Regions from separate parts of the Plantactinospora sp. WMMC1484 genome, predicted to be linked through region 2. Evidence: predicted binding sites of a transcription regulator. Region 2 holds the regulator's gene; the other holds the start of a gene.
What was found. The regulator HrcA, encoded in region 2, represses chaperone genes, less so after heat shock. The targets are predictions, from matches to a motif close to GGTTNGCACNCTCNNNNNGAGNGTGCNAACC.
Positions count from the first base shown of each region.

Region 1: a site for HrcA is predicted at 8,495-8,525, ahead of groES (co-chaperone GroES). Genes of this name have one in related genera too.

Region 1 covers NZ_CP186055.1:2,239,818-2,254,122, reverse strand. The annotation lists gene ACN28C_RS09980 (FG-GAP repeat domain-containing protein) at 1-1,024, opposite strand, end outside; gene ACN28C_RS09975 (hypothetical protein) at 1,026-1,226, shown strand; gene ACN28C_RS09970 (FG-GAP repeat domain-containing protein) at 1,325-2,092, opposite strand; partial or broken gene ACN28C_RS09965 (hypothetical protein) at 2,264-2,530, opposite strand; gene ACN28C_RS09960 (helix-turn-helix domain-containing protein) at 3,259-4,284, opposite strand; gene ACN28C_RS09955 (molybdopterin-dependent oxidoreductase) at 4,508-6,133, opposite strand; gene groL (chaperonin GroEL) at 6,323-7,969, opposite strand; gene groES (co-chaperone GroES) at 8,050-8,364, opposite strand; gene ACN28C_RS09940 (THUMP-like domain-containing protein) at 8,612-9,901, shown strand; gene ybaK (Cys-tRNA(Pro) deacylase) at 9,989-10,468, shown strand; gene ACN28C_RS09930 (sugar ABC transporter substrate-binding protein) at 10,833-11,924, shown strand; gene ACN28C_RS09925 (ATP-binding cassette domain-containing protein) at 12,096-12,923, shown strand; gene ACN28C_RS09920 (sugar ABC transporter permease) at 12,920-14,182, shown strand; gene ACN28C_RS09915 (ROK family transcriptional regulator) at 14,190-14,305, shown strand, end outside.
Region 2 covers NZ_CP186055.1:2,903,867-2,918,171, forward strand. The annotation lists gene lepA (translation elongation factor 4) at 1-1,452, shown strand, start outside; gene ACN28C_RS12885 (NUDIX hydrolase) at 1,449-2,126, shown strand; gene ACN28C_RS12890 (GlsB/YeaQ/YmgE family stress response membrane protein) at 2,204-2,491, shown strand; gene ACN28C_RS12895 (hypothetical protein) at 2,757-3,560, shown strand; gene ACN28C_RS12900 (phytanoyl-CoA dioxygenase family protein) at 3,984-4,886, opposite strand; gene ACN28C_RS12905 (hypothetical protein) at 5,201-6,040, opposite strand; gene ACN28C_RS12910 (enoyl-CoA hydratase-related protein) at 6,147-6,956, opposite strand; gene hemW (radical SAM family heme chaperone HemW) at 6,974-8,197, shown strand; gene ACN28C_RS12920 (DUF4870 domain-containing protein) at 8,267-8,938, opposite strand; gene hrcA (heat-inducible transcriptional repressor HrcA) at 9,219-10,238, shown strand; gene dnaJ (molecular chaperone DnaJ) at 10,328-11,464, shown strand; gene ACN28C_RS12935 (16S rRNA (uracil(1498)-N(3))-methyltransferase) at 11,546-12,289, shown strand; gene ACN28C_RS12940 (glycoside hydrolase family 3 C-terminal domain-containing protein) at 12,347-14,305, opposite strand, start outside.

The DNA of each region.
Region 1 (14,305 bases), 660 kb from region 2:
ACCACGACGAACCGTTGACACAGTCACGCCGGAACAACGCCAGATCCGTACGCCCGTCACCGTCGTAGTCACCCGGCGCGGGGATATCCGACGCGCCACCATAACGGTGATCAGCCAACAGCTGCGTGCCCGACACCGTCTTCACCCACCACGACGAACCCGTCTGACCGTTACGCCGATACAACGCAAGATCCGTACGCCCGTCGCCGTCGTAGTCACCCGGCGCGGGAATGTCCTCGCAACCGCCGTACCGGTGATCAGCCAACACCTGCGTGCCCGACGCGGTCTTCACCCACCACGACGAACCGTTGACACAGTCACGCCGGAACAACGCCAGATCCGTACGCCCGTCACCGTCGTAGTCACCCGGCGCGGGAATGTCCTCGCAACCGCCGTACCGGTGATCAGCCAACACCTGCGTGCCCGACGCGGTCTTCACCCACCACGACGAACCGTTGACACAGTCACGCCGATACAACGCCAGATCCGTACGCCCGTCACCGTCGTAGTCACCCGGCACCGGAATGTCCGACGCACCGCCATAACGATGATCAGCCAACAGCTGCGAACCCGACACCGTCTTCACCCACCACGACGAACCCGTCTGACCGTTACGCCGATACAACGCCAGATCGGCGCGACGATCGGCGTCGTAGTCCACCGCCACGCCGGCCTGCCCACCCCACGCGGCAGCGGCGATCTTCGCCCCGTCGCCGGCCTGCTCACCGTAGCGCTCGGGAAATGCGGAGACCTGCACGGCCTGGCACACCTCGCCCACCGGCCTGGTGAGCCAACTGTTGTTCGGAAACTTGCGCAGCATCGCGTTGAGGAACGCGTTCGTGGAGTACACCGGGTCGAGGATCTGACTCTCCGTGCCCCAACCCTGACTCGGGCGCTGCTGGTAGAGGCCGAGGCTGTCCCGGTCGCCGTGATTCAGGTTCTGGATGCCACTCTCCACAATGGCGGTGGTGATGGCGAGGGTGGCGGCGTGCGACGGAAGTCCCCGATTCTTGATCGTCAGCACGATGATCCGGACGCAGGCTGCCCGGCTGGCGTTGAAGCTGTGGGACATGGTGCGGGTCAAGGTCGGTTTGACCCGCGCGGCGAACTCCGCGTCCGCACTGGTCGGCGCCGCGGAGGTGCAATCCGGGATGACCGCCGCCCGCGCCGCGGGCGGCTGGACCACGAGGGTGGTGAGGGTTGCCAGCGCCGTGAGCAGGGCGTAACGGGCGAGTTTCATGCAGGGCTCCTTGTCGGACGGAGGGGAAGACTCGGCCGAGCAGAGAGGGGCCGGGCCACCCGATGGACGGGTGGCCCGGCGGAATCAGGTGGTGGCGGGGTTGCTGGCGGCGGGGATGTCGGCGCAGCCGCCGTACCGGTGGTCGGCGAAGAGCTGCGCACCCGTCGCCGAGTTCTTCACCCACCACGACGAACCATCCGCACAGTCACGCCGGAACAACGCGAAATCCGCACGCCCGTCACCGGTGTAGTCACCCGAAACCGGAATGTCCGCCGCACCGCCATACCTGTGATCGGCGAACAACTGCGCACCCGTCGCACTCTTCACCCACCACGACGAACCCGCCTGCGCATCCCGCCGATACAGAGCCAGATCCGCACGGCCGTCACCGTCGTAGTCACCCGCGACCGGGATGTCCGCACAACCGCCGTACCGGTGGTCGGCGAAGAGCTGCGCACCCGTCGCCGAGTTCTTCACCCACCACGACGAACCATCCGCACAGTCACGCCGGAACAACGCGAAATCCGCACGCCCGTCACCGGTGTAGTCACCCGAAACCGGAATGTCCGCCGCACCGCCATACCTGTGATCGGCGAACAACTGCGCACCCGTCGCACTCTTCACCCACCACGACGAACCCGCCTGCGCATCCCGCCGATACAGAGCCAGATCCGCACGGCCGTCACCGTCGTAGTCACCCGCGACCGGGATGTCCGCACAACCGCCGTACTTGTGACCGGCGAACAACTGGGTCCCCGACGCGGTCTTCACCCACCACGACGAACCATTCACACAGTCACGCCGGAACAACGCGAAATCCGCACGCCCGTCACCGTCGTAATCACCCGGCACCGGAATGTCCGCCGCACCGCCATACTTGTGATCCGCGAACAACTGCGCACCCGTCGCACTCTTCACCCACCACGACGAACCCGCCTGCGCATCCCGCCGATACAGAGCCAGGTCGCTGCGACGATCGCCGTCGTAGTCGATTCCCGCGGTTCTGCCGCCGCCCTGATTGAGCCACTCCGCCACGGTTTCGCCCCGAAGAACGCTCAGCAGGGCCCGCTTGTTCTCCAAGCTCGTCACCTTGTCGCGGTCCTCGCTGAGGTGAATGTGCCAGAGGTGCGACTGGTCCGACGAGACCGCACGGTCGTACCGGAAGTCCCAGCCCTCTACCGCGGTGTCGCTGTCAGCCTGCCCGTAGAACTCCCGCCAGCCGTCCAGCCGAGGATCGTTGGAATCCCTGCCGGAGGCCAGGAGCCGACTGGAGAACCGGGCGATGTTGCTGTAGTCGGCGGCGAGAGCCTGGCTGCCCGGAGTGCCGATTCCGTCGGAATGTGAGGAGTGATCGCTGTCAGCGGAACCCTCGACATCAATCGCCAACTGCCCGGCAGCACCGCCCTGGGCCTCAGGAAAGGTCCAGTCGTAGGCTGCGGCCTTGTCGGACGGCCCTCCCTTGTCTTCGGCGTCCCGGACCGAATAGTCGTTGGAACTGTTCGCCGCGCGAGTGTTGTGGTAGCCGGGCTTGTTGGCGTAGATTCCGCCGTTCTGCGTGCCGGGATCCAGCTTCAGCAACTCCTGCATGAGCCACCAGGACGCGTCCGTGATCCTGGCCGGATTCGGATTGGCGGCGGCAGGTGCGGCCGGCACCAGGGCCACTCCGACGGGCAGCATCACCGAAGCGGCTGCGACCAACCCGCGTAATACTGTCAGTCTCGGCAGCCCCGCCGATGCAGGATCGACTTTCAATGAACGCATCGCACTCCCTCACCCTCATTTTGTGTTCGGAGATCTCTGTCTCCGGATGCTGCGCGCACGAGTCGGATGAAGCTCCCCGCGAGTACGGCCCCTGGTCGCGGCGCTGCGCCCCGGGGCTCCGGGGCGGCACTGGCTGTCGTGATTCCGGAGAAGCATGGCCTGGGCGGTGGCGCACACCGATGCCATTCCGTGCCGGATGGTTGGTCATCCGTGCCAGCCGTCGCCGCCGGGTCGTCCCCACCGCCGGCGGGCCTCGCTCAGGGTTCCCGACGCCCGGGTCCACCGCCCTCGGCCCGCTGTCGTGCCGGAACCGCCGGTCGCATGTGCTGATGGAGGCGGCGGTAGGCCAGCGGACTCATCCCGACGACCGAGGTGAAGAGGCGGGTGAAGTGGCCGCCGCGCGGAAACCCCCATCGAGCGGCGATGGCACGGATAGGTTGACCGGCAAGCTCGGGGTCGGCGAGATCGCGTCGGCAGCGGTCGAGCCTGCGGTGGCGGATCCACCCGGCGACGGTCCGTCCGTCGGCCTCGAAGAGGCGGTGCAGGCTGCGCAGCGAGACGTGATGGGCAGTGGCGATCACTGCGGGTGACAGCTCCGGATCGGCCAGTTGGGACTCGACGAAGCTCAGCATCTGGCGGTAGATCGCCTGCTGCCGGCTCTCGTACGGGAGCGTCGCCTCCAGATCGAGCCGGCGGGCGAGCACGGCCGCGACGAGGTCGAGCGTGACGGCCCCGAGCCGCACGGCATCGGCGGGCGCGAGCCGATCCGCATGCCGGGCGAGGCTGGTGAGATGGTTGGCGAGCACGGCACCGAGGCTGTCACGCTCCGGATCCAGGGACGTCGCGTACAGCCGTCTCGCCTGGTCGACAGGAATCGGTAGGAGCGCGTGAGGGATCCGCACGGCCACGGCCATGCCGCCCTGACCCTGCGGACCCTCCGCATAACCGATGTCGTGCGGACTCGATGTGTCGAGGAAGCTGAGGTGGCCGGGGCCCGGCACGCAGGTGTTGCGGTTCTGCTCGATGAAACCACTGCCGTGCAGGGCCATATTGACCTTGTAGATCTCGGCGTCCGAGGATCGGATCATCTTCCGGGTACGCGCCACCCGCAACGACGAGAGCTCGTAGACGGAGAGATCGACGGCGCCGAGGCAGACCGTCCGTACCGACGCGGCGAAGTCGGCCGGGCGCTCGGCCCAGACCTGCACCCGCCCCAGTGACCGCGACAACATCTCGCGCCAGTAGTCGAGCCGCTCCGCTGGCGGCCTGTCCTGCGTGCTCATCACGAAATGGCCGTCCTGCACCGCACACCCCCGTGGCGTCCCGCGACGGTCACCACCGACACGGCAGGCGAGTGGAAGTCGAGGTGACCCGCAGCAGACAATGTAGGCACCGTGAACGCCTTCGATGGTGTACGCGAGGTGTCTCCGACATGGACGGCAGGAGTCCGGCGGGTGACGACGATCCGGGGCGGCGAATGGTGGAGCGAGACCGGCGTCCCGCTCCTCAGGAGACGGTGACCTGGACCGCGTGCCAGCCGGTGGCGCCGTCGGGAGCGACCGGGCGCGGCTGGCCGATCTGCACCGCCCCGCTGGCGTCCGTCGCCCGCACCTGCAGGCTGTGCTCGCCCGGGGTGGCGGGCCACCGCCAGGACCACTGCACCCAGGTGTCGGTCGAGACCGACGCGGCCAGCGTCGCCGGCTGCCAGTCGCCGTCGTCGACGCGTACCTCGACCTGACGGATCCCCACGTGCTGCGCCCAGGCCACCCCGGCGACGACGACCTCGCCGGCCGCCAGCCTCCGGCCCGCCCGCGGGGTGTCGATCCGCGAGTGTGTCTTGATCGGTCCCCGTGCCGACCAGCCCCGGCGCACCCAGTACGCGTCGAAGTCGGTAAAGCTGGTCAGCTCCAGTTCGACGAGCCACTTGCAGGCCGAGACGTAGCCGTAGAGGCCGGGCACCACGACCCGGACCGGAAAGCCGTGCTCGACCGGCAGCGGCTCGCCGTTCATCCCGACGGCCAGCATCGCGTCCCGCCCGTCGGTGAGCAGCGCCGTCGGGCTGCCGCAGGTCCAGCCGTCGGCGGAGCGACCCACCACCTGGTCCGCCCCGTCCAGCGGCCCGGCCTCGGCGAGCAGCGGGCCCAGCGGCACGCCGAGCCAGCGGGCGTTGCCGATCAGGTCGCCGCCGACCTCGTTCGAGACGCAGGCCAGGGTGATGTGCCGTTCGATCATCGGCCGGGCGAGCAGGTCGGCGTAGCTCAGGGTCATCGGGTTGCGTATCCGGCCGGTGATCCGCAACCGCCATGCCTCCGGATCCACCTGCGGCACCACCAGCGCGGTGTCGATCCGGTAGAAGTCCCGGTTCGGCGTCACGTACGGCGACAGGCCCGGCACCACCGGGTCGACCCCGGCCGGCACCGGTGCCGCCGCGCTGGCCGGGGCGGGCAGCCGGACCGCCGAGCGGGCGGCCGAGACACCCCGGCGGGTGGAGAGCCAGCGCCCGCCGAGGCCGCCGACCGCCGCACCACCGAGGGTCAGCCCGACGCCGGTGAGGAACCGCCGCCGGGCGTACGCGTCCGGGTATGCGGCAACGTCACCCGGGTGGGCGGCAACGTCACCCGGAGCCGCCGGCACGGCCAGCGCCCGGCCGAGCGGGCCGGCCACGAAGAGCCAGAGCACCCCGGCCGCCAGTCCGGCCCCGACCAGCGACGGCAGCGCGGCGAGCGGGCCGGCCCCGGGCCGGGTCAGCGCCGCCACCACCCCGACCGCGCCGAAGAGGGCGATCCCGGCGTACCCGAGGAGCAGCGAGCGGAGCGCGACCAGCCCGACCAGGGCGGCGAAGCCGGCCAGCAGCAGCGCGGTGCCAACCAGGAGGGCGATCTTGTCGTAGACGTAGAAGACGTCGACGGCGAACTGCTTGAGCGGTGCGGGCGCCAGGTCCACCACGACGCCGCCGACCGCGACCAGCGGCGCGGAGCGCGGCCCGGTGAGCACCGCCACGGCCTCGGCCGCGCCGACGGCGACCGCGGCGGCGGCCACCCCGGCCAGCGCGCCGAAGCGGCGTGCCGGAACGGGCCGCCGGACCGGGACCGTGGCCGGCTCCGCTCGGATCTGCTGCGGGCTCGCGTCCATCCGACCAGTGTTACCGGCCGGGCTCGGCGCGGAAAGTCGCGTCAGGAGTTCGTAATACCGGCGCCGGTTCTTCCGGGCCGGCACCCGGACTCCGCCGGCCCGGCCGACCACACGGGTCGGCCGGGCCGGCGAGGATCGGCGTCGATCCGGTCCTGACCGGTCAGTAGGCCGGACCGGTCGCCGGACCGGTCAGAAGCCCGGACCGTGCTGGTGGCCGTGGCCGTGCCCGTGGCCGTGGCCCCCGGCAGCGGCCGGCTCGGCCTTCTCCGGCTTCTCCACGACCAGGCTCTCGGTGGTCAACAGCAGCCCGGCGATCGAGGCCGCGTTGGAGACCGCGTTGCGGGTCACCTTCACCGGGTCGATGATGCCGGCCTTGGCCAGGTCCTTGTACTCGCCGGTGGCGGCGTCCAGCCCCGTGCCCCAACCGCTGTCGGCGACCTTCTGCACGACAACGTAGCCGTCGTGCCCGGCGTTCTGGGCGATCCACCGCAGCGGCTCGACCAGCGCCTTGCGGACGATCGAGACGCCCACCTTCTCGTCACCGGTCAGGCCCAGGTCGTCGTCGAGTACCGAGACGATCTGCACCAGGGCGGCGCCGCCACCCGGTACGGTGCCCTCCTCCACCGCGGCCTTGGTCGCGGCGATGGCGTCCTCGATGCGGTGCTTACGCTCCTTCATCTCGACCTCGGTCGCCGCACCGGCCTTGATCACCGCGATGCCGCCGGAGAGCTTCGCCAGCCGCTCCTGGAGCTTCTCCCGGTCCCAGTCGGAGTCAGATGCCTCGATCTCCTTGCGGATCTGGGTGATCCGGTCGGCGACCTCGGTGTCCCGGCCCCGGCCGTCGATGACGGTGGTGTTGTCCTTGTCGACCACCACCCGCCGGGCGGTGCCGAGCACCTCCACGCCGACCGAGTCGAGCTTGTAGCCCAGCTCGGGGGCGACCACCTCGCCGCCGGTCAGGATCGCCATGTCCTGCAGCATCGCCTTGCGGCGGTCGCCGAAGCCGGGCGCCTTGACCGCGCAGACCTTGATGGTCTTGCGGATCGCGTTGACCACCAGGGTGGAGAGCGCCTGCCCCTCCACGTCCTCGGCGATGATCAGCAGCGGCTTGGCGCTCTGGAGGACCTTCTCCAGCAGCGGCAGCAGCTCCTCGATCGACGAGATCTTCTGCGTGGTGATCAGGATGTACGGGTCGTCGAGCACCGACTCCTGCGACTCGGTGTCGGTGACAAAGTTCGGCGAGATGAAGCCCTTGTCGAACTGGAGACCCTCGGTGACCTCCAGCTCGGTGGCGAGGGTCGAACCCTCCTCGACCGTGATCACGCCGTCCCGGCCGACCTTCTCCATCGCCTCGGCGATCAGGTCGCCGATGGTGGCGTCCTGCGCCGAGATCGTCGCCACGTGCGCGACCGACTCCCGGCTGCCCACCTCGACGGCCTTCTCCAGCAGCGCCGCGGAGACCTTCTCGGCCGCCGCGTCGATGCCCCGCTTCAGCCCGGCCGGACCGGCGCCCGCCGCGACGTTGCGCAGGCCCTCCCGGACCATCGCCTGGGCCAGCACGGTCGCGGTGGTGGTCCCGTCGCCAGCGATGTCGTTGGTCTTGGTCGCCACCTCCTTGACCAGCTGCGCGCCGAGGTTCTCGTACGGGTTGGTGAGCTCGATCTCCTTGGCGATGGTCACACCGTCGTTGGTGATCGTCGGGGCACCGAACTTCTTGTCCAGGACGACGTTGCGCCCGCGCGGGCCGAGAGTGACCTTGACCGTGTCCGCGAGCGTGTTGACACCGTGCTCCAGCAGGTGCCGGGCGTCATCCGAGAAGCTCAGAATCTTCGCCATTGTGTTAACAGGGTCCCTTCACGCAGCGCTGCCCCGGCCCGGCAGGGCCGGTCCGGGGCAGCGTCACTGGATCGGTCAGATCACTTCTCGATGACGGCGAGGACGTCGCGGGCGGAGAGCACCAGGTACTCCTCGCCGGCGTACTTGACCTCGGTGCCGCCGTACTTCGAGTAGATGACCGTGTCGCCGACCTTGACGTCAACCGGGATCCGGTTGCCGTCGTCGTCGAAACGGCCGGGGCCGACAGCGAGGACGGTGCCCTCCTGCGGCTTCTCCTTGGCGGTGTCGGGAATCACGATGCCCGACGCCGTGGTCGTCTCAGCCTCGTTCGCCTGGACCAGGATCCGGTCCTCGAGCGGCTTGATCGCAACCTTGGTCGCGGTAGTCACGGGCATACCCTCCTGGGGTACTGGTTTCTGTGCCGGTCGGCGCGCCGACCGGCGTCAATCTGCCACATGCCACCTGGCGGGGCCGTCGTCGCGGGTGCCGGTCCGCCTGGCGTTCAACTTCCGGACAACGCCCGGAAGTTGGCACCCTCGGTTTGAGAGTGCTAACCGCAGGTTATGCCTGCGGCTAGCACTCCGTCAAGGAGAGTGCCAACCCGACACGCCCGCCGGGGACTCCGGCCGGCACAATGCTGCGGTGGACCTTGACCAGCTGGCCGCACTGCGTACCCCGGAAGGGGGAACCGCGCTGGCCACCGCCGCCGACCTGGCCGGCGGCGACCCGCTGGTCGCGGCGGCCACGCTGCGCTCGGCCGGGATATCCGGTGGGCTCGCCGCCGCCGCGCTGACCCAGGCCGAGCTGCGGCGGCGGGCGGCGGCCAAGTTCGGCCCGGACGCCGCCCGGATGTTCTTCACCCGGGCCGGTCTGGAGCAGGCGACCCGCCCCGGCGTGGCGGCCCGCCGGGCCGCCCGGCTGCGCGCCGCCGGGGTACGCACCCTGGTCGACCTCGGCTGCGGTCTCGGCGCGGACGCGATCGCCGCCGCCCGGGCCGGCATCCGGGTGTACGGCGTGGAGACCGACCCGCTCACCGCGGCGATGGCCGCCGCGAACGCCGGGGCGGCCGGGGTGGCGGACCGGTTCACGGTCGAACTCGGCGACGCGGCCCGGTTCGACGTCACCGCCGTCGACGGGCGGCCGGTCGACGCGGTCTTCTGCGATCCGGCCCGGCGCCGCCCCGGCACCGGCCGGCGGGTTTTCGACCCGGCCGCCTACTCCCCCTCCTGGGACTTCCTGCTCGACCTCGCCGGCCGGATCCCCCGGACGGTCTTCAAGGTCGCACCCGGCATCGACCACGCCCTGCTGCCGCCGGGCGCCGAGGGCGAGTGGGTCAGCGTCGGAGGCGACCTGGTCGAGGCGACCGTCTGGAGCGCCCCACTGGCCGGCACCCCCCGCCGGGCGACCCTGCTGACCGGGTCGGCAGCCCACGGCGCCGACGTCCGAACCGGCGCCCGGCCCGGTGAGCCGGGCGGGCCGACCCGGCACGGGCCGACTGATCCGGCGGTGCACGAACTGACCGGCGACGGGACCCGGCAGGCCCCGATCGGCCCCGTCCGGCGCTACCTCTACGACCCGGACCCGGCCGTGGTCCGCGCCCACCTGGTCGCCGAGTTCGCCGACACCGTCGACGGCACGCTCGCCGACCCGGAGATCGCGTACGTGTACGCCGACGCCGCCGCCCCCACCCCGTACGCCCGGTGCCTGGAGGTCGTCGAGTCGCTCCCCTTCTCACTCAAGCGGCTGCGGGCCCGACTCCGGGAGCTCGGCGTCGGCCGCGCCGAGATCCTCAAGCGCGGTTCGGCACTGGAACCGGAGCGGCTCCGCCGCGACCTGCGGCTCACCGGGACCGAGCCGATCAGCCTGGTGCTCACCCGGGTCGCCGGCGCACCCACGGCGCTGCTCTGCCACCCGCCGCGGGACGGCCTGTAAGGAAGGGCCCCTTCTTATCGTTTTCTGTCGTAGAAGGGCCCCCTCCCAACACCGTCCAGGCAGTCGGCCGGCGATAGGGTGCCGGTTGTGGCGGGCAGGGGGACACCGGCGACCGCGCTGCTGACGCGGCAGCGGATCCCGCACACCCTGCACCCGTACGACGTGGCGCCGGACACCCCGAACTACGGCGCCGAGGTGGCGGCGGCGCTCGGGGTGCCGCCGGAACGGGTCTTCAAGTCGCTGGTCGCCAGCGTCGACGGGGTGCTGACCGTGGCGGTGGTCCCGGTCACCGGCGAGCTGGACCTGAAGACGCTGGCCACGGCGGTGGGCGGCAAGCGGGCCACGCTTGCCGACCGGACCCTGGCGGAGCGGACCACCGGCTACGTCCGGGGCGGGATCAGCCCGCTGGGGCAGCGGAAGGCGCTGCGTACCGTCGTCGACGCCTCCGCCGAACGCTTTCCCACGGTCTACGTCTCGGCCGGGCGGCGGGGGTTGCAGCTCGAACTCGCGCCGGCGGACCTGATCCGACTCACCGGCGCTGTCACCGCACCGGTCGCGACGTCCTGAGGCGCCCGGCTCCGCCGGACGTGCCGGGCGCACCGGGCAGTTGCATCACCATCGATCATTTCCGGCGTATCACCGCTGGCCAATCCGGGGATGTCGGTCACGTTGCCGAATTGTTATCCCCTGCAACAAACTCGGGGCCCTTACGACCTTGCCCCGGCGACTTCCCGCGAAATACGTTGCCGGACACAACAAAAGTGAGGCGGGCCGGTCGCCACAGCCCACCCGCACCCCGCCAGAGTCGCGACCGGACGGAGGCGCTCCGAGGCAGCCCAACGGGGGGAGGCCAGCGGGCAACGCGGCGACCCGCTCGGGCGTACCACCGCTGTGACCGAGACACCACACCCACCCCGAAAGGACCCGTGCAATGCGCAGAGGGATCCTCACCATCGCTGCCGTGGGCCTGCTGGCCACCAGCGGCCTCGCCGCCTGCGGCGAAGAGTCCGGCGGCGAAGGTGGCACCGAGGCCAAGCCCAAGATCGGCGTCATCCTTCCGGACAGCGCCTCGTCGGACCGCTGGGAAACCGCGGACCGCAAGTACCTGGAGGCGGCGTTCCAGGCCGCAGGCGTCGACTCGATCATTCAGAACGCCCAGAACGACAAGGCCCAGTTCCAGACCATCGCCGACCAGATGATGACCCAGGGCGTCACCGTCCTCATGATCGTCAACCTGGACTCCGGCACCGGCAAGGCGGTCCTGGACAAGGCCAAGACCCAGGGCGTACTCACCATCGACTACGACCGGCTGACCCTGGGCGGCTCGGCGGAGTACTACGTCAGCTTCGACAACGAGGCCGTCGGCAGGCTCCAGGGCGAGGGCCTGGTCAAGTGCCTGACCGACAAGGGCGCCCAGAAACCGGTCGTCGCCGAGCTGAACGGCTCGGAGACCGACAACAACGCCACGCTCTTCAAGAACGGCTACGACAGCGTGCTCAAGCCGAAGTACGACTCCGGCGAGTACGTCAAGGGCCCGGACCAGTGGGTGCCCGGCTGGGACAACACCCAGGCCGGCACCATCTTCGAGCAGATGATGACCCAGCAGAACGGCAAGATCGACGGGGTACTCGCCGCCAACGACGGGCTGGGCAACGCGGTGATCTCCATCCTCAAGAAGAACAAGCTGAACGGCAAGGTCCCGGTGACCGGCCAGGACGCCACCCTCCAGGGGCTGCAGAACATCCTCGCCGGTGACCAGTGCATGACCGTCTACAAGGCGATCAAGCAGGAGGCCGACGCCGCCGCCGAGTTGGCGATCGCGCTGGCCAAGGGCGAGAAGAAGGAGGCGCCCACCACGGTGAAGGACCCGGAGGGCAACCGGGACGTGCCGGCGGTGCTGCTCGAGCCGAAGGCCATCTACAAGGAGAACGTCAAGGACGTCGTCGCCGACGGCTTCATCAGCAAGGACGAGCTCTGCACCGGCGCCTTCGCCGCCGCCTGCACCGAGGCCGGCGTGAGCTGACCCGCACGACGGCACCGGGCCCCGACCGGCCCTGCCGAGACGCCGCCCGGTACGCCACGCATCCGTACCGGGCGGCGTCCCCCGCCCCAGAGCAAACTGGACCGGACCCGTGATCGGTTACCCCGCGACCGGACACCCGCGACCGGACACCCGCGCAAAGGAGACCAACCCGTGTCCGCGACACCCCTGCTGGAACTGCGCGGGATCGACAAGAGTTTCGGTCCCGTCCAGGTCCTCCGCAACGTCGACTTCTCGGTCCACCCCGGCGAGGTGACCGCGCTCGTCGGCGACAACGGCGCCGGCAAGTCCACCCTCGTCAAGTGCGTCGCCGGCATCTACGCCGCCGACGGCGGCGAGATGTTCTTCGACGGCCGGCCGGTGCACATCCACAATCCCCGGGACGCCGCCTCGCTCGGCATCGAGGTCGTCTACCAGGACCTCGCCCTCTGCGACAACCTCGACATCGTGCAGAACATGTTCCTCGGCCGGGAGAAGCGCAGCGGCCTCGTCCTGGACGAGCCGACCATGGAACAGATGGCCGCCGAGACCCTGGCCGGGCTCTCCGTCCGGACGGTGAAGTCGTTGCGGCAGCACGTCTCCAGCCTCTCCGGCGGGCAGCGCCAGACCGTGGCGATCGCCAAGGCGGTGCTCTGGAACAGCCGGCTGGTCATCCTCGACGAGCCGACCGCCGCGCTGGGCGTGGCGCAGACCGCCCAGGTCCTCGAACTGGTCCGCCGGCTGGCCGACAACGGACTCGCCGTCGTGCTCATCTCGCACAACATGAACGACGTCTTCGCCGTCTCCGACCAGATCGCCATGCTCTATCTCGGCCAGATGGTCGCGCAACTGCGGACGAGCGACGTGACCCACGCCCAGGTGGTCGAGCTGATCACCGCAGGCCGCAGCAACGGACTCGGACTCACCTCCGAGAACGGCAACGGCACCGGCAATGCCGACACCGCACACACCGGAACCACGAGCGCAGGAGCCGATCGATGAGCGCCCCACCCACCATCGCCGCGCCGCCGGTGGAGACACCGGCCGCGCCGACGCCGACGGTCGGCAGCCACTTCCGCGACTACCTGGCCAAGGTGCGCGGCGGCGACATGGGCGCGCTGCCGGCCGTACTCGGCCTGATCGTGCTCTGCGGCGTCTTCGCCGCGCTGCGCCCGAACTTCATGACCGAGGGAAACTTCGCCAACCTCTTCACCCAGGGTGCGGCGGTGACGCTGATCGCAATGGGTCTGATCTTCGTCCTGCTGCTCGGCGAGATCGACCTCTCCGCCGGCTTCGCCAGCGGCGTCTGCGCCGCGGTCCTCGCCCAACTGGTCACCCTGCACGGCTATCCCTGGTACGTCGCGGCCGCCGCCGCGATCGTCACCGGGATGGTGATCGGGTTCGCCCTCGGCTTCCTGGTGGCCAAGATCGGCATCCCGTCCTTCGTGGTCACCCTCGCCGCGTTCCTCGCCTTCCAGGGCGTCGTGCTGCTGCTGATCAAGGGCGGCACCAACGTCTCGATCCGGGACGAGGTGCTGGTGGCGATCGCCAACCGGAACATGCCGCCGTGGCTCGGCTGGGCGCTGACCCTGCTCGGCATCGCCGGCTACGCCGCCGTGCAACTGCTACGGCACCGCAACCGCACCACACGCGGGCTGGTGAGCGAACCCCTCGCCGTGGTGCTGATCCGGATCGGCGCGCTCGCGCTGCTCGTCGGCACCGCCGTGTACCTGCTCAACCTCGAACGCAGCCGCAACCCGCTCGTCTCGCTCCGGGGCGTACCGATCGTCGTGCCGGTCATCGTCGTCCTGCTGGTCGCGCTGACCTTCGTCCTGCACCGCACCGCGTACGGCCGGCACATCTACGCCGTCGGCGGCAACCGGGAGGCGGCGCGCCGGGCCGGCATCAATGTCGACCGGATCAGGATATCGGTCTTTGTGATCTGCTCGTCGATGGCGGCGATCGGCGGCATCGTGGCGGCCAGCCGGGCCACCTCGGTCGACGCCAACACCGGGGGCAGTAAGGTCCTGCTCTACGCCGTCGGCGCGGCGGTCATCGGCGGCACCAGCCTCTTCGGCGGCAAGGGCCGGGTCGTCGACGCGGTGCTCGGCGGTGCGGTGATCGCCGTCATCGACAACGGGATGGGGCTGCTCAGCCGCAGTTCCGGCTTCACCTTCGTGGTGACCGGGCTGGTGCTGCTCCTCGCGGCAAGTGTCGACGCACTCTCCCGACGTCGAGCCGGCGTGACAGGCAATCGATAGGGGCACGATGCGCGCAGGGCCGAGTCAGGAGGAGATTCGCCGGCAGAATCTCGGCGCGCTGCTGCGGTACGTCCACATCCACGGCGCCACCTCCCGGGCGGAGCTGACCACCTCGCTCGGGCT
Region 2 (14,305 bases):
GTCATCCCCGTGCTCAACAAGATCGACTTGCCGGCCGCCCAGCCCGACAAGTACGCCGAGGAGCTGGCGCACCTGATCGGCGGGGACCCGGGCGACTGCATCCGGGTCTCCGGCAAGACCGGCGAGGGGGTGCCGTACCTGCTCGACGAGATCGTCCGGCAGTTCACCCCGCCGGTGGGGGAGGCGGAGGCCCCGGCACGGGCCATGATCTTCGACTCCGTCTACGACGTCTACCGGGGTGTGGTGACGTACGTCCGGGTCGTCGACGGCCGGATCGAGGCGCGCGACAAGATCAAGATGATGTCGACCGGCGCCGTGCACGAACTGCTCGAAATCGGCGTGATCTCCCCGGAGATGCAGAAGGCCGGCGCGCTCGGGGTCGGCGAGGTCGGCTATCTGATCACCGGCGTGAAGGACGTCCGGCAGTCCCGGGTCGGCGACACCGTCACGATCAACACCCGGCCGGCGGCCGAGGCGCTCGGCGGCTACAAGGATCCGAAGCCGATGGTCTACTCCGGGCTCTACCCGATCGACGGTTCGGACTATCCGGCGCTGCGGGACGCGCTCGACAAGCTGAAGCTCAACGACGCCGCCCTCAGCTACGAGCCGGAGACCTCTGCCGCGCTCGGCTTCGGCTTCCGCTGCGGCTTCCTCGGCCTGCTGCACCTGGAGATCATCGGAGAGCGGCTCGAGCGCGAGTTCAACCTCGACCTGATCTCCACGGCACCGAACGTGGTCTACCGGGTGATGCTGGAGGACGGCAAGGAGGTCACGGTCACGAACCCGAGCGAGTACCCGACCGGCAAGGTGGCCGAGGTGTACGAGCCGGTGGTCCGGGCCACCGTGCTGACCCCGAACGACTATGTCGGTGCCGTGATGGAACTCTGCCAGGGGCGGCGCGGCTCGCTGAAGGGAATGGACTACCTCTCCGCCGACCGCGTCGAGCTGCGCTACACCCTGCCGCTCGCCGAGATCATCTTCGACTTCTTCGACCAGCTCAAGAGCCGCACCAAGGGCTACGCCTCGCTTGACTACGAGCCCTCGGACGAGCAGCAGTCCGAGCTGGTCAAGGTCGACATCCTGCTCAACGGCGAGCCGGTGGACGCGTTCAGCGCGATCGTGCACAAGGACAAGGCGTACAACTACGGCGTGTCGATCGCGGCGAAGCTGCAGAAGCTGATCCCCCGGCAGCAGTTCGAGGTGCCGATCCAGGCGGCGATCGGCAACCGCGTGATCGCCCGGGAGACCATCCGGGCGATCCGCAAGGACGTGCTGGCCAAGTGCTACGGCGGTGACATCACCCGGAAGCGCAAGCTGCTGGAGAAGCAGAAGGAGGGGAAGAAGCGGATGAAGATGGTCGGCCGGGTCGAGGTGCCGCAGGAGGCCTTCATCGCCGCCCTCTCCACCAGCGACTCCGGCGACGGCGGCAAGGGCGGCGGCGGCCGGAAGTGACGCCCCGGGGGTACGGCCCCGGGGCCGCCTTCTGCCCCCGGTGCGCGGCACCGCTGCCGGGCCCTCCGCCGGCCACCTGCACCGGGTGCCGCTACCAGCTCTTCGTCAACGCCCGACCCACCGTCGGGTTGGTCATCCTGGACTGTGACCCGGCGACCAGCAGCGGATCCGCCGCCAGCGACGGATGCGCTACCAGCGGTGGGGCTGGTGCCGATGGTGGCGCTGGTGCCGATGGTGGGGCTGGTGCCGGTGGTGGCTCCGGTCTCAGCGGCCGATCCGGTTCCGGCGGCGGACCGGGTTCCGACGGGCCGCGCTTCCTGGCGCTGCGGCGGGCGGCGGAACCGATGATCGGGCGGTGGGAGACGCCGGGCGGCTTCTGCGACGGTCGGGAGCACCCGGCCGAGGCCGCGATGCGGGAAGCCCGGGAGGAACTCGGGGTGACGGTCATCCTCGGCGACCAGCTCGGCATGTACATCGGCAGCTACGAATTCCAGGACGAGGTCCTGCCGGTGCTCGACATCTTCTTCCTGGCGAGCCTGGACGATCGACGAATCGTGCTCAACCCGGCGGAGTCGACCGGGCTGGCCTGGTTTTCCCTGGTGGATCCGCCCCCGCTGGCCTTTCCCACGATGGATGCGGCGGTTCGGGCCGCGGCGCGGCGTCTGGGTCGCTAGGCCGGTTTGAGTTTTTCGACGGCCGGGAATCTAGCAGTCACCACGCCAACGTGTGACACATTCGAAGGAGGACGGCCGTGGAATTCACCGTCTGGGGTATCATCACCGCGCTCATCGTCGGTCTCATCATCGGCGCTCTCGGTCGTCTGGTCGTTCCGGGCCGCCAGGACATGCCGATCTGGCTGACCATGCTCATCGGTGTCGGTGCCGCGCTGCTCGGTACGGTCATCGCCCGGGCCGCCGGCATTGCCACCGTGACACCGGGCATCGACTGGATGGAGCTCCTGGTCCAGGTGGTGCTGGCGGCCATCGCGGTGGCCCTGGTGGCCGGGGTCGGCCGCCGTCGCCGGGTCAGCCGGTACTGAGCACCCCGCTCCCGGTAGCAAGGGGCGCCGGCCGACTCGGCCGGCGCCCCTGCTGGCGTTCCGGGGCCGGCCGGCACGGATCGATACCGGCGGGCCTGGCGCAGATTGCCGTAAACCGCTAAATTCTCCACGGCCGCACGATCGACTGTGGTGATCGACCGGCTTTCGTCACCTACAGTTGAGACGTTTACTCACATTTGCTTAAATGATCTCTCCATGTTACGCTCTGTAAGTGTCTGTGGGCTCTCTCTCAGGAAGCGTCAGGGTGTCACCTCAACAGGTTTCGGACCGGCATCCCAAGGTCGCGTTGTACCTTGAGGCGTACACCCCCCTGGTCGAAGAGTGGTTTTCCGTGCTGCGGGATTCCGAGGCGCTGACAGAATTGCGCCGTACGGCACCAGGGCGCGATCTCGTCGACAATCTCCAGCGGCTCGACCAGCTTTTTCGGGGCCTGGTCGACGACCTGTTCGCCCACCCGTCGCCGGTCCTGGAGCACGCCCTCGCGGTGGTCGCCGAGCACCGGACGGCGGTCGTCTGGGAGGACCAACTCGTGCCGCGCCCCGGAGCCGGCGCAGACGAGTTGGCGGCGTCGCTGCGACACAAGTTCAAGCGCAACATCAGCCTCGCCCTGTTGGAGGCCCTGATCTGCCTGGAGTCCGCGTTGACGTACGGGCGGGAGTGCCTGGGGCTGTCCGGGGAGGCCCTCGAGCAGACGCTGCGGGGCAGCACGTCGATGCTGGCCAGTCTCTCCGTCCTGCACGACCAACAGGAGACGGCCCGGATGCGGCAGTTGACGGGGGACGCGACGGAGATCCAGCACCCCAGGTTCACGGTCGCGGACATCGTACGTGGAGCGTTCCGGATCGGCTTTGACAAGTTCCGGGCCGTCGGGCCAGCGGGGCAGCAGAGAATCCGGTTCGGCAGCGTCGCGCCGCACGGGGTCGAGTTGTCGAGTCCGACCATGAAATGTCCGGCGCACCGGCTGACCAACGAAGAGGGCCAGCCGGTGAACAACGACTTCTGGGCGCTGCTCGTGGACGTCTACCGGATGTCCGGTCGACTGGCCTAGGAGCACCGGGCGGCGGCAGGCCCGAACGGCGGGCCAGGTGTCGGGCCGAACGTGAATAACGTGGTTGTCCAGTCGCGTTAGCGGGCCCATTATGGTGCCACAAGAACCGGCGGCTGGCCGCTGCCTCGGCTATCCGGCGGTATCGCCCTCCGAGAATAATCCGGCCTGCGCGCCGGCACTTCCGCGAGGCCGGATCGATCGCCGATACGAGCCAGGAGATTACCCAGGGTTATACGCTTCACCCGGCGGGCAATGGTCCCGTGCCCGGGACGGAAGGGATACCGGCCGGCCCTTCCGGCGTACCTTGTCCGATCGCCGGTGCGGGGCCTTTCCGAACCGGAGCGGAGCTGTCGGCGCGAGCCGGAGGGGTTGCGATCGGCCGGTCCCGCAGCTCTCGAGGGCGGGACCGGCCGATCCGGCGGGTCAGCGGAGCCAGGGGATGCTGCGGTCGAGCAGGCCGCGTTCCTTCAGCTCCTTGCGCAACGGGATCTCGTCGTCGACGTACCCGTTCCAGTTGATGCCCCAGTAGTTGGCGGTGTGCGTACCCTCGCCGAGCAGCTGGCGCTGTACCGGGGTCCGGTTCTGGTACCAGGTGCCGTCCTTGTCCGGGTGCAGCTCGTCGAGCGGCCGGATCCACCGGTAGGTGTAGCCGACGAAGAGCATCTTTCGGGTGACGGTGGAGAGGTTGGTGGACCGGGAGTGCCACTGGCGCCGGTCGAAGATGAAGGCGTCGCCGGGGTTGGCGGTGATCTCGACGGTGCCCTCCGGGTCGGGGTTGTGCACCGTCAGGTCGGCCGGGCGCGGCAGCGAGTTCCACAGGTGGCTGCCCGGGATGACCTTTGTCGCTCCCCGCCCCTTCTCCGACAGGTCGGAGAGCACGTAGGCGACCTTGAGCGAGAACATCGGCCGGGGCACGTTCGGATCCATCGTCTCCGGGTCCGAGTTCTGCCGGTAGCCGTCCTGGTGCCAGCCCCAGTAGGGCTTCTCCGGCTCCAGAGCCGGTGGCGTGACGTCCAGGTGGTTGTGGTGGGTGTAGATGTTCCACCCGGCGAGGCCCCACATGTAGGGGAACGCGATCGGGTGGGTGAGCAGATCGCCGAAGAGTTCGTCCCGCTCCAGGAAGCCCAGCAGGTGCAGGGTGCCGTCCTTGGTGGTGTTGCCGGCCGCCTTCTCCTCGGCGTAGACCCGGTCGACCGCCGCTTCCAGGGCCGCACGGTGATCCTCGGTCAGGACGTTGCGGAGCAACAGGAAGCCCTGCTCGTGGAACTCCTTGCGGTCCGTGTCACTGATCGGCTCGTATCCGGTCAAGCCGCCGTAGTCGAACACCGCTTCCCCTCCCCATAGGGTGAAACTCTTTCTGGACACACAGGCTGCCGATCGTAACCCTCTCCGCAAGACCCGCATCCGGACGCTCGGCCGGCGTATCGACGTAGATCGTCCAGGGGTACGCACGGAAGTCGACGCATCACCCGGCGTGACCGTCTGGTCGGCAAACTGGGGAGTAGATCCGACTTTGCCCGTTTGTGCAATCACTGCGGGTTATCGAAACTGCAGGCGTGCAACCGAATCGACGCAGGATCGGTCCGGGCGACCTCCGGATCGGTCCGGTCGCCCTCGGCTCGGTCCGCGAAGACCTCGGCTCAGTCCGCGAAGACCTCGGCGACCACCTGGTGCGGCGTCGGCGTCACGTCCTCGACCTGTGACCAGGCCCCGCCGTCCGCCGTCCACTGCAGGTCGCCGAAGCGCACCGCCTTCACCCCGTGATCATCGGCGTGCGACACCAGCCAGTGGGCGTAGCGCCAGCCCACCCGCGGATCGGTCGTCGGCACCGCCAGCCCGGTCGACTCGATCGGAGCCGACGTCTCCAGCCGGCCCCAGTCCAGCTCCAGCCCGGCGGTGAGCGCGGCGGTGGCCGCGTCGCCGCGCATCGCCGGCTGCCGGCCCACCGTGCAGGCCACCGCGCCGGTGGCGTTGCCCAGCAGGGCCCGGGTCAGCACCTCCGACTCGTCCGCCCACTGCTGGTAGGCGCGCGGGAAGGCCGACCGCTGCACCTTCTGCGCCGCGACCGTGACCTCCATCTGTTCCCAGCCGCGGACCCTCTTCAGCGCGTTGTAGAACCTGGTCGCGGCGTAGCGTGGATCCCGGATCTGCTCCGGCGTGCCCCACCCCTGGCTCGGGCGCTGCTGGAACAGCCCGATCGAGTCCCGGTCGCCGCCGGCCAGGTTGCGCAGCCGGGACTCCTGGAACGCGGTTGCCAGGGCCACCACCACGGCCCGCTCCGGCATGTTCCGCCGGACGCCGACGGCGGCGATGGTGGCCGCGTTCGCCATCTGCTCGGCGTTCAGCTTGACCCGCCCGTCTGCCTCGACCACGCAGCCGGGCGCCGCGCTCGGTATCGGCAGGCTGGGCCCGACCTCGCGGGCGCCCAGGTAGAGGCCGAAGCCGGCGACCGCCGCAAGCGCCAGGCCCGCCGCAACCATGCCCCGAGTCTGCACCCGCCACCCCCTGCTCGATAGTCGGACACAGCCTACTTCGGCGACCCAAAGTTCCGGAGCGGTTGCCAACGCCGACCGGCCGGTACGGCGGTCAGCTTCCCGGGGGTACCCAGCGAGCGGCCCGTTTCTCGCCGAACGCGGTGACTCCTTCCCGGCCCTCCTCGGAGTGGAAGTACCGGACCGACAGGTCGCGCAGCCGTGCCAGGTCGGCCCGGAAGCTCTCCGCCGAGGCGTCGTACCGCCGCCCGCCCGCCGCCCGGAGCAACTCCTTGGCGCCGGCCAGCGCACCGGGCGCACCCCGGACCAGGGCCAGGCAGTAGGAGGCGACCGTCTCGTCCAGCGCCTCCGCCGTGGTGACCGTGGTGACCAGCCCGATCTCGGCCGCCCGGCGCCCGTCGAAGGTGTCCCCGGTCAGGTAGAGCTCGGCGGCGGCCCGGGGTTGCAGCCGGGGCAGCACTGTCGCCGAGATCACCGCCGGGATCACCCCGAGCCGTACCTCGGTGAAGGCAAAGGTCGCCTCCTGGGCGCAGATCGCGATGTCGGCCGCCGCCACCAGGCCGAGGCCGCCGGCCCGGACCGGCCCGCCGACCCGGGCCACCACCGGCTTCGGGCACTCCCAGATCGCCGCGAGTACGTCACCCAGCATCGCCACCGGCACCGTGCCCTCGCGGTACGCCGCCGCCGTCTCCTTCAGGTCGGCGCCGGAGCTGAAGACCGGGCCGGTGTGCGAGAGCACCACCACCCGGACGTCGTCGTCGGCCGCCGCCGCGCCCAGCGCGTCGAGCAGTTGGCCGAGCAGCACGCTGGAGAGCGCGTTGCGGTTGTGCGGGCTGTCCAGGGTGAGAGTCGTCACGCCATGCGTGGTGGAGACCCGGACGAGCGGATCCGGTGGTGAGGTCATGGCGGCACACTAGTCGCATGCCTGGTCTGCTCCCAGCGGGTGAGCCCGTACCCGTCGACGGGACGCTGCCCGACGCCGCCCTGGCCACGGTCGGCGACCGCGGCTTCGGTGTCTACGTCCACGTGCCCTTCTGCGCCAGCCGCTGCGGCTACTGCGACTTCAACACCTACACCGCGAGCGAACTCGGCGGCGCGGCGGGCCGGGACGGCTACGCCGACCAGGTCCTCGCCGAGCTCTCCCTCGCGGGCCGGGTGCTGGCGGACCGGCCGCCGCCCCGGGTCGACACGGTCTTCGTCGGCGGCGGTACGCCGACCCTGCTCCCCCCGGACGACCTCGCCCGGATCCTGGACGGCATCGACCGGACCTGGGGGCTGGCCACCGACGCCGAGGTCACCACGGAGGCGAACCCGGAGTCCGTGACCCCGGCCTCGCTCAAGGAGCTTCGGGCCGCCGGCTACACCCGGATCTCCCTGGGCATGCAGTCGGCCACCCCGGCGGTGCTGGCGATCCTCGACCGCCGGCACACCGCCGGCCGGGCGACCGAGGCCGCCCGGGAGGCCCGGGACGCCGGGTTCGCGCACGTCAACCTGGACCTGATCTACGGGACACCGGGGGAGCGTGCCGAGGACTTCGCGGCGTCGCTGGCGGCGGTGCTGGCGGCGGGCGTGGACCACGTCAGCGCGTACGCCCTGATCGTCGAGGACGGCACCCGGTTGGCCGCCCGGATGCGGCGCGGCGAGCTGCCGTACCCGGACGACGACGTCGCGGCGGACCGCTACCTGGCCGCGGAGGCGGCGCTGCACGCGGCCGGCTTCTCCTGGTACGAGGTGTCGAACTGGGCCCGGACGCCGGACGCCGCCTGCCGGCACAACCTGCTCTACTGGACCGGCGGCGACTGGTGGGGTCTCGGACCGGGCGCGCACAGCCACGTCGGCGGGGTCCGCTGGTGGAACGTGAAGCATCCGGCGAGCTACGCCGCCCGGCTCGGCGCGGGTTCCTCGCCGGGACAGGCCCGGGAGGTGCTGTCGGCGCAGGAGCGGCGGGTGGAGGACGTGCTGCTGCGGATCCGGCTCGCCACCGGACTGCCGCTGGCCACCCTCGACGACCAGGGGCGGGCAGGTGCGGCCCGGTCCCACGAGGCGGGCCTGCTGGACGGGTCCGCGTACGCGACGGGGCGGGCCGTGCTCACCCTCCGGGGCCGGCTGCTCGCCGACGCGGTGGCCCGGGAGCTGCTGCCCTGACTTGTGCTGCCCTGACTTGTTAGGAGGGGGCCCTTCTTATACAGAAAACGATAAGAAGGGCCCCCTCCTTCACTTGACCATGCGGATGGTCATCGGATAGCGGTACAGCACACCCTCGTTCGCCTTCATGCCGGCGATGATCGAGAAGACCAGCACCACCACCCAGGCGATGAACGGCAGGAAGAGCAGCACGATCGTGCACATGCCGATGATCAACGAGACGATCGAGATGATGCCCCAGGTGATCTGGAAGTTGAGCGCCTCGACCGCGTGGGCGCGGACGGTCGGTGACTCGTTGCCCTTGGCCAGCAGCGCGACCAGACCGGCGAGGAAGCCGACCACGATGCCGCCGAAGTGGGCGATCAGGGCCCAGGTCTTCTCGTCGTCGTTGGCGTAGCCGGCCGGGGCCTGGCCGCCGTACGGGTTGCCGGGCGGTGGGTAGCCGGCACCGGGGTAGCCGCCGCCCGGGGGCTGGCCACCGGGGGGCGGATAGCCGCCACCGGGCGGGGGATAGCCGCCGGGCGGCGGGTAGCCGCCGGGCTGCTGGTAGCCGCCGCCGGAGGTCGGGTATGTGCCGCCGCCGGAGGTCGGCGGGGGAGTGTCGGATGCGCCGTACTGGGGTGCCGAGGGCGGCGGCGGGTATCCCTCGCCGGGCGTCGAGTACGAGCCCGGAGACATCGGGGCGGTGGGGTCGTGGGGCTGGCCGCCGTACTCACCAGGAGGGCGAGGTGGTTCAGTCATGCGGTCACGGTAGGGGGCGGGGACAAGCGGCGCCACCCACCCCTCGGATCGAGTCTGGACAATAGCCGACCGTACCTGCTAGGTCGACCGGGGTAGGGTGTGCTGGCAAGCCTGTTGTCCGGGTTCGGATAGCCCATCCAAACGATCATCGCGTCGGGTACGTCTTGGTCGTAGACTGGCACTCGCTACAGTCGAGTGCCAGGGGATTCCGTGGCCCGACCGTCGTGGTCGCCCCGGTCGTTTCGCCCAGCCGGGGCCGGGACGTCGCAGGGAGGTGAGGATGGGTCTCGACGACCGCAAGCTCGACGTGCTGCGCGCGATCGTGGAGGACTACGTCGCCACCCAGGAACCGGTCGGCAGCAAGGCCCTCGTCGAGCGGCACCAGCTCGGCGTCTCGCCGGCCACCGTCCGCAACGACATGGCCGTGCTGGAGGAGGAGGGCTACATCCGGCAGCCGCACACCAGTGCCGGCCGGGTCCCCACCGACCGTGGTTACCGCCTCTTCGTGGACCGGCTCTCCCGGGTCAAGCCGCTGACCCCGGCCGAGCGGCGGGCGATCGAGCGTTTCCTGGTCGGTGCGGTGGACCTCGACGACGTGGTGCACCGTACGGTCCGGCTGCTCGCCCAGCTCACCCGGCAGGTCGCCGTCGTGCAGTACCCGAGCCTGGCCCGCTCCTCCGTCCGGCACCTGGAACTGGTGCCGATCTCCACCACCCGGCTGATGCTCGTCATGATCGCCGACACCGGCCGGGTGGAGCAGCGGCTGGTCGAGCTGCCCACGCCGATCAGCGCCGACGACGTCACCGAGCTGCGCCGGCTGATCAACGAGCGGCTCGGCGGCCGGAAGCTCGCCGAGACCCCGCCCCTGGTCCAGGCCCTGGTCGACGAGGCGGTCCCCGGGCTCTGCCCGGCGATGACCACGCTCGCCACCGTCCTGCTGGAGACGCTGGTCGAGCGGCACGAGGAGCGGATCGCGCTGGCCGGCACCGCCAACCTCACCCGGGGTGGCCTGCTCGACTTCCAGGGTTCGCTGCGGCCGATCCTCGAGGCGCTCGAGGAGGAGGTCATCCTGCTCAAGCTGATCGGCGAGGTGGAGCCGAACACGCTCCAGGTCCGGATCGGCGACGAGAACGAGATCGACAACCTTCGGGCCACCTCGGTGGTCAGCACCGGATACGGTCCGGGTACGACCATCGTCGGCGGGCTCGGCGTGTTGGGGCCCACCCGGATGGACTATCCGGGCACCATCGCCACGGTGCGGGCCGTGGCACGCTACGTCGGCGACGTGCTGGCGCAGTGACCACCAAGCTCACCTGACGAGACCACCGCACTCACCTGACGACGACCGGCGGACGGTAACGCGAGACAGACATGAGGACACGGAACGCAGTGGCCAAGGACTACTACGGGATTCTCGGCATCAGCCGGGACGCCTCCGACGACGACATCAAGCGCGCCTACCGCAAGCTGGCGCGGCGGTACCACCCGGACGTGAATCCGGATCCGGAGGCACACGAGAAGTTCAAGGACATCAACGCCGCGTACGAAGTCCTTTCGGACGACCAGAAGCGGCAGATCGTCGACCTCGGCGGCGACCCGCTGGCCCCCGGTGCCGGGCCAGGTGCCGGCCCGGGTGGCGCCGGTGGCCCCTTCGTCGGCTTCCAGGACATCATGGACGCGTTCTTCGGCGCCGCCGGCGGCTCCCGCGGGCCGCGCCCGCGGACCAGGCCGGGCGCGGACGCGATCCTTCGGCTCGAACTCGACCTGCCGGAGACGGCGTTCGGGGTGGAGGCGCCGATCGCGGTGGACACCGCCGTGCTCTGCACCACCTGCTCCGGCGCCGGCACCGCCCCCGGCACCCACCTCGCCACCTGCGAGGCGTGCGGCGGGCGCGGCGAGGTGCAGTCGGTGCAGCGCACCTTCCTCGGCCAGGTCGTCTCGTCCCGGCCGTGCACCGTCTGCCAGGGCTACGGCACCGTCATCCCGCACCCCTGCCCGACCTGTGCCGGGGACGGCCGGGTGCGTACCCGCCGCTCGCTGACCGTCAAGATCCCGGCCGGGGTCGAGGACGGCATGCGGATCCGCCTGGCCCAGCAGGGCGAGGTCGGCCCCGGTGGCGGTACGGCCGGCGACCTCTACGTCGAGATCCACGAGCGCCCGCACGACGTCTACTCCCGCAAGGGCGACGACCTGCACTGCCGCGTCACGGTGCCGATGACCGCCGCCGCACTCGGCACCCGGCTGACGATCAAGACGCTGGACAGCGAGGAGCCGGTCGACGTCAAGCCGGGCACCCAGCCGGGCTCGACGCTGCGGTTGCGGGCCCGGGGCGTGCCGCACCTGCGTGGCACCGGCCGGGGCGACCTCTACGTGCACCTCGACGTGCGCACCCCGACGAAGCTCGACGCCGAGCAGGAGCGGATGCTGCGCGAGTTCGCCAAGACCCGGGGCGAGGAGGTCGCCGAGCTGACCAAGCAGGGCGGCTTCTTCTCCCGGATGCGCGACGCCTTCAACGGCCACGGCTGACCCGCCGTCCCGGCCGGCCGGGACGACCCGCCGGCCGGTCGGGCGGCCGCGCCGGCCGGTCGACCCGCTAACCTCCTCGCCGTGAGCGCACCGCTGTTCCTGGTCGAGTCGCTGCCGCCGGGCGACCTCGTCACCCTCGACGGCCCGGAGGGGCACCACGCCGCGACGGTGCAGCGGCTGCGTACCGGCGAGGAGCTGCTGCTCGCCGACGGACGTGGCGGCACCGTCGCCGCCGTGGTCACCGCCGTCGGCCGGGGCACCCTGACCGCCTCCGTCACCACCCGCCGGTACGCCGACCCGCCCGACCCGCGTCTCGTCGTCGTGCAGGGCATCGCCAAGGGCGACCGGGCCGAGCTGGCGGTGCAGGCGATGACCGAGGTCGGGGTGGACGAGATCGTGCCCTGGGCGGCGGAGCGCTCGGTGGTGCAGTGGCGCGGCGACCGGGGCACCCGGGCCCGTGAGCGCTGGGTCGCCACCGCCCGCGAGGCGGCCAAACAGGCGCGCCGGCCCTGGCTGCCGGCGGTCTCCGGCACGCCACAGGCACCCGCCGAGCCGACCCGGACCGTCGCCCGCCGGATCACCGGAGCCGCCGCCGGCTTCCTGCTGCACGAGGAGGCGGAGGCCCGGCTCAGCACCGCCGAGCTGCCCGGCACCGGCGACATCGTGCTGGTGATCGGCCCCGAGGGTGGGATCTCCCCGGCCGAACTGGCCGCCCTCACCTCGGCCGGTGCCGTACCGGTCCGGCTCGGGCCCGAGGTGCTGCGTACCTCCACCGCCGGGGTTGCCGCGCTCGCCGTCCTCGCCACCCGCCTCGGCCGCTGGTGAAAGGAAGGGCCCCTTCTTATCGTTTTCTGTAGAAGAAGGGCCCCCTCCTAACATCCGTCAGATGTCGGTGGTGCTGCTCAGGCGGATGTCGGCGACGTTGTGTGCCGCCTCGATCCGGTAGCGGGCGGGGCGGAGCCGCCAGCCGTCCGGTTCCCAGACCTGGAATGTCCGCGCGGGGAGTGGCACCCGGACGGTGACGGTCCCGCCGGGGGCGGCCTCGGCAGCGGCGAAGCCGGCGAGCCAGCGGACCGGGCGGTCCGGCTCGGCGGCCTCCGGGCCGACGTACACCTGCACCACCTCGCGGCCCGGCCGGGAGCCGGTGTTCCGGAGCGTGACCACCGCGACCGGTCCGTCCGGCCGCTGCGGTCCCGCCGATCCCGCCTCGACCGTGAGCGAGTCGTAGGCCCAGTCGGTGTAGCCGAGCCCGTGTCCGAACGGGAAGAGCGGCTCGGCGCGCCAGCCGCGATAGCCGACGAAGACGTCGTCGGCGTACTCCAGCGTCCCGGCCACCGGGGTCGTCTCCAGCGCCGGGCAGTCCTCGGCCCGGCGCGGCCAGGTGGTGGGCAGCCGTCCGCCCGGCTCCGCCCGCCCGAGCAGTACGTCGGCGAGCGCCACCCCGGCCTCCTGGCCCGGAAACCAGGTGAGCAGGATCGCGGCCACCTCGTCGGCCCAGGGCATCAGCACCGGCGAGCCGGAGTTGACCACCACCACCGTCCGGGGGTTGGCCGCCGCGACCCGGCGGACCAGCTCGTCCTGCCGGCCGGGCAGCGCCAGCGTGCTCCGGTCGAAGCCCTCCGACTCGACCTCCTCGGTGGTGCCGACCACCACCACCGCCACGTCGGCGTCGGCGGCCACCCGGACCGCCTCGTCGAGCAGGGCGTCGGCCGGGTCACCGGTCCCGCCCGGCGGGGCCGGGACGGGCTCGGCGTGCCCGAGGGTGAACGACACGAAGCCGGGGTGCTCGCCCTCGACCTGGCGGCGGGTGAGCCGCACCTCGACCGGCTCGCCGGCCCGGACCTGCAGCTCGAACCGGCGCTCGACGCCGGCCTGGAAGACGGTGCCGGGCTCCTCCGCCGGGTCGTAGAGCGGGCCGTCGAAGAGTTCCGTGCCGTCCACCGTGAGGGTGAAGAGCCCGAAGCCCTCGACCGCGAGCCGGGCGGTGCCGCCGGCCAGCGGCGTGTGCGTGGCGGCGAGTTCGACGCTGGCCAGCTCGGCCAGGGGAAGCCCCTCCGGCAGGTCGCCCATCCAGCGCACCGTCGCCCGGTCCAGTTCGGCCCGGTAGCGGTCCCGGCCGTCCGCGTCGCGCAGGGTCGCGGTGATCGGCGTCCACGCCACGCCGCCGGCGGCCGGCAACCGGAGCCGGGGGTCGGCGCCGACCGCGTACCGGAACTCGGCCTCGGGGAGCGCGGCGGTCAGTCCGGCGAGCGGGGAGATGGCGTGCGGCGGCGAGACCAGGGCGCTGCCGCCGCCCTGAATCCGGGCGTCGTCGGCGAGTGCGCCGAGGACCGCCACCCGGCGGAGCCGGCCGGGGTCGAGCGGCAGAAGCCCGCCGTCGTTGCGGGCCAGCACGAAGGAGCGGACCGCCACCGCGTGCGCCAGGGCGGTGCCGTCGGGCGCCACCGGTCGCCGGGCCGGGTCCACCGCCGGGGGTACGCCGTCGAGCAGCCCGAGCCGGCCGGCGAGCCGGAGCACCCGGCGTACCTTGTCGTCCACCTCCCTCTCGGCGACGGTGCCGGCGCGGACGGCGGCGACCAGTGCGTCGCCCCAGGGATCGCCGGCGGCCGGCATCACGACATCGAGCCCGGCGTTCGCGGACGCCTCGGTGCTGCGCGCCGCCGTCCAGTCGGAGACGACGGCCCCGTCGAAGCCCCACTCCTCCTTGAGCAGGTCCCGGAGCAGACCTGCGTGCTCGGTCATGGTGGCGCCGTTGACCCCGTTGTACGCCGCCATCACCGCCCACACCCCGGCGGCGACGATCCGCTCGAACGGGGCGAGGTAGAGCTCCCGGAGCGCCCG